DNA from 2 places in the Paenarthrobacter sp. AB444 genome. Region 1 is predicted to be linked to the other one. Evidence: riboswitches for the same ligand, from Rfam matches in the RefSeq annotation. Region 1 holds a riboswitch; the other holds the start of a gene.
What was found. Region 1 has a riboswitch for thiamine pyrophosphate ahead of PQ627_RS07980 (ECF transporter S component). Riboswitches for the same ligand answer to the same signal wherever they lie in the genome.

Region 1 (2,197 bases):
CGGTCTCGTCCGAGTCGTCTTCCTCATCACCCAGCACCCCGGTCAGGGCGTGCAGGAGCGTGGACTTGCCGGCCCCGGACGGGCCCAAGAGGAGGACCCGCTCCCCCGGTTCGATCCGCAGGTCCAGGCCCTGGATGGCAGGCGTGGAGCGCCCGGCATGCCGCCACCCCCACCCCTCGGCGGAAATGGCGGCAGGCTTGACCGTACCGCTCTGTGTGGCGGGCATCAGCTGAAGACTGGCTCCGAAGCGGCCTTGCGCGAGGCGAAGGAGCTGAGAACGCCCGTCTTCGCCAGACCGCGGGTGGCCACCCAGGAAAGGGCCCCTGCGATGATGGCGCCGGAAAGGGTGCAGAACGCGATGTAGGTGAGCTTGTCGACGGCCTCATAGGCGATGTTCCAGCCCCACGGGAGGAAGGAGTCGTTGAGGCCGCAGAAGAGTCCGGCACCTGCACCCGCGAGAAGCGACGTGGGCAGATTGAACTTCTTGTAGCGGAACGCCGCGAAGATGAGCTCGGCGCCGAGGCCCTGCAGGATGCCGGAGATCAGCACCGTGGTGCCGTACTGCGAGCCCATGATGAGTTCGCCGGTGGCGGCCACAGCCTCGCAGAACAGGGCTGCGCCGGGCTTGCGGATAATGAGCATGCCCAGGACTGCGGGGATCATCCAGCCACCGGCGATGAGGCCGGTCAATGGCGGGTAGGCCGCGTTCATGGGGATGGATACGATCGCGGCGCCCTGGGACCAGGCCCAGAAGATGACGCCGCCGGCGATGGCGATGAGGGCTGCCACTACGATGTCTACAACTCGCCAGCCGTAACTGGTCTTCTTCACGTTTACCGTGGTCATTTTTCTGCCTCCTGAGGTTACAGGAGGGGAAAGTGCTCCCCGGTTTCCGGCCGGCGTGCGCGCCGTCCGGACCCGGACACTCTGAGAAGCTCGACTCCCTTGCGCCGGTACTAACCGGATCAGGTTCGAGGGTCTGCGGCTGTCCGCACTCTCAGCGCCCTCGCGTCTCCTGCGTGGTGCAGGATTCGACGGCGGCGCTCCCCTGTCGTTATCAAATCTGCCCTGATGGGCTGGTTCAGTTTACACCTTGGCGTGCCTGTGAGGCCGGGCCAGGCGGGGTAGGCGGGGTCATATTCCGTCCTTGCCGTTGCGAGGCCCGCTCTGCGCCCCATTCCTCGCTCGTTGCACGCAGAGCAGGCCCCGCAACGCACCTGCGAGAATGACTTCATGACGGATCTTCCCGGTTCCAGCCTTCCCGACACCACGCCAGTGTCCGAGCCACGCCTCGCCGCCAGCGTCATCCTGCTCCGCGATACCCCATCCGGGCTCGAGGCGTTCGTCCAGCACCGGGTCAGCACCATGGACTTCGCTGCGGGAATGGTGGTGTTCCCGGGCGGCCGGGTGGATGCCGCGGATCAGGCCGGATGGGATTACCCGGCGGAACTTCTCCACAGCCACGCTGCCGCCTGGGGGCAGAGTTCGATTTCCTCGGATCCAGCCCAGGCACAGAAGGCCGCTGGGACCGTCCTTGCTGCAGCCATCCGCGAAGTCCAGGAAGAAGCGGGGCTGGCCATAGAGGCCGCAGCCCTGCGTCCGTGGGCCAATTGGATCACTCCCGTGGACATGCCCAAGCGTTTCGACACCTACTTCTACCTCGCCAAGCCCGCCCCGGAAGCACAGCCACGCCACCAGACCACGGAGGCCTGGCAATCACTGTGGATGCCTGTCAGCGGAATCTTGGCTTCCGAAGCGGAAGGCAGACTTAAGTTGATGCCGCCCACGTATTACCTGCTCAAGGAACTCGCGGCTTTCGACTCCGTGGACGCCGTTTGGTCGGCCGAGCACCCAGTGATCCCGGTGCTGGCGCCGGTCGGTTCCTTGACTGCGTTTCTCAAGGAAAGGGAGAGCCGCAGGTAGCCTGCCATACAGCTAGGCTGGGGGCATGAACCTCTTCTTCAAGCTGTTGGGCACCGGGATCAGCCTCGGCGCAGGCTTTGTCGGTACCAAACTCGTCAACAAAGGCTGGGAAAAGGCCACGGGCAACAAGCCGCCCACAGGCCATGACGACATGGAAACGAGCCTTCGTTCGGCCCTGACCTTTGCGTTGGTTTCCGCCTTCGTGAGCACGCTGATCCAAGTCCTCACCAGCCGGGGCACGCAGCGGGCCATTGCCCGTTTCGCGAAGTCGCAG
Region 2 (2,197 bases), on a different contig from region 1:
TCGTTGGCATCGGCAGTAGCACCCGGGCGCAGGCCGTCTCCCAAGGAGAACGCGACGTCGTACTGGGCAAAGATTTCGCATAGCTCGTCGAAGTGCGTGTAAAGGAAGTTTTCCTGGTGGTGGGCCAGGCACCATCCGGCCATGATGGATCCGCCGCGGGAGACGATGCCCGTGACGCGGTTGGCGGTCAGCGGCACATACCTCAGCAGCACACCGGCGTGGATGGTCATGTAGTCCACGCCCTGTTCGCACTGCTCGATCACGGTGTCGCGGAAAATCTCCCATGTGAGCTTGTTGGCCTCGCCATTGACCTTCTCCAGCGCCTGGTAGATGGGCACTGTGCCGATGGGTACCGGCGAGTTCCGGATGAGCCACTCGCGGGTGGTGTGGATGTCGTCGCCGGTGGACAGGTCCATGACAGTGTCAGCGCCCCACTGGGTTGCCCACTGCAGTTTGTCCACTTCCTCCGCGATGGAACTGGTGACAGCCGAGTTTCCGATGTTGGCGTTGATCTTCACCAGGAAGGCCTTGCCGATGATCATGGGCTCGGACTCGGGGTGGTTGATGTTGTTGGGAATGATCGCCCGGCCGGCGGCAACTTCGCTGCGGACCAGTTCCACATCGCAGTTTTCACGCAGCGCCACGAACCGCATTTCGGGCGTTACCATTCCCTGCCGTGCGTAGTGCATCTGGGTGACGGTTTTGCCTTCGACGGCGCGGCGGGGCACCGGTTGGGCACCCTTCCATTCGGCAGAGGCGGCGCCCCGCCGCAAAGCCGCCTTGCCGTCGTCGAGCAGGTTGCGTTCACGGCCCGTGTACGCGGCAGTGTCGCCGCGGGCCTCGATCCAGGCGGCCCGGAAGGGTTCAAGGCCCACTACGGGATCGCTCCCGGGGCCGGCCGTCCGGTACACCTGCAGTGGTGGGTTCGACTGGCCATTGGGGGAGGGCTCAAGCGAAATTTCGGTCACCGGAACGCGGATGCCCGTGGCTGGGTCTTCGACGTAGGCCAGCGAATGGGACTTCAGGGACTGCGTAACAACCTCGTTTTGGGCAGGGCTGTGCTGTGTTTCGATGGTGCTCAAGGATTACTCACTTCCTTCGCCGGCATTACCCGGACAGGTTCAACGGTCGCAGGCCGCCTCAGCCCGATCTCAGCCCCTGCAAGGGCCCCCGTGTGGTCATGACGAAGCTACCACAGCTCCCGTGCGCCACCCAGTCACATGGCACCTGGTCAGATGTTGGCTGCACTAGCCGGCCCTGTAGCGGACTAGGATTCTGGCATGCCCAACATCATCGAATTCAGCGGACCCGTGCTCGTCGCCGCAGATCAGGAACGACGCGGGATGTGGTCCGTTGGGGGCACCCTTACTTTCGAGCGCCCCAAGGAGCAACCGGACAGCGTGCTTGACGGCTGGGTCCTGCCGGGATTCGTTGATGCCCACTGCCACATCGGACTGGGCGCCGGTGGAGCGGTGGATGAGCCCACCACCCTCGCGCAGGCCCAGGCGGACCGGGACGCGGGAACCCTGCTCATCCGCGACTGCGGATCGCCCAGCGACACGCGGTGGGTGCAGCAGCGCGAGGACTTGCCCCGCCTGATCAGATCCGGCCGCCATATAGCCCGAAGCCGCCGGTACCTGCGCGGATTGGGTCACGAGATTGAGCCGGAGCAGTTGGTCGAGACCGTCCGGAAGGAAGCCCGCGACGGCGACGGCTGGGTGAAACTGGTGGGCGACTGGATTGACCGGGGCATTGGTGACCTGGCTGCCTCCTTTCCGGCGAAGACGGTCAAGGACGCCATTACCGCCGCCCACGACGAGGGCGCCCGGGTCACGGCACATTGCTTTGCCGAAGACACCATCGACGACATGCTTGATGCCGGTATCGACTGCATCGAACACGCAACGGGTCTGTTGCCACGCCACATTCCACGGCTCGTGGAGCAGTCCGTTCCTATCGTTCCCACACTCGTCAACATCGCCACATTCCCGGATATCGCCGCCCAGGCCGCGCCCAAATTTCCGGGATACGCGGACCACATGACGCGCCTCTGGGAACGCAGGCATGAACGCGTGGTGGAGGCGTACGAGGCCGGAGTAGCCATTCATGCCGGTACGGACGCGGGCAGCGTCATCCGGCATGGCCGGATCGCAGACGAGATGAAGGAACTGCACGACGCCGGCCTGCCGCCCGCAGC

Region 2: another riboswitch for thiamine pyrophosphate. It lies ahead of thiC (phosphomethylpyrimidine synthase ThiC); the one in region 1 lies ahead of PQ627_RS07980 (ECF transporter S component).

What each region holds. Positions count from the first base shown of each region.
Region 1 covers NZ_JAQZBY010000005.1:27,551-29,747, reverse strand. The annotation lists gene PQ627_RS07985 (ABC transporter ATP-binding protein) at 1-226, opposite strand, end outside; gene PQ627_RS07980 (ECF transporter S component) at 226-846, opposite strand; TPP riboswitch at 925-1,060, opposite strand; gene PQ627_RS07975 (NUDIX hydrolase) at 1,234-1,923, shown strand; gene PQ627_RS07970 (DUF4235 domain-containing protein) at 1,949-2,197, shown strand, end outside.
Region 2 covers NZ_JAQZBY010000004.1:246,050-248,246, forward strand. The annotation lists gene thiC (phosphomethylpyrimidine synthase ThiC) at 1-1,082, opposite strand, end outside; TPP riboswitch at 1,077-1,184, opposite strand; gene PQ627_RS07660 (amidohydrolase family protein) at 1,281-2,197, shown strand, end outside.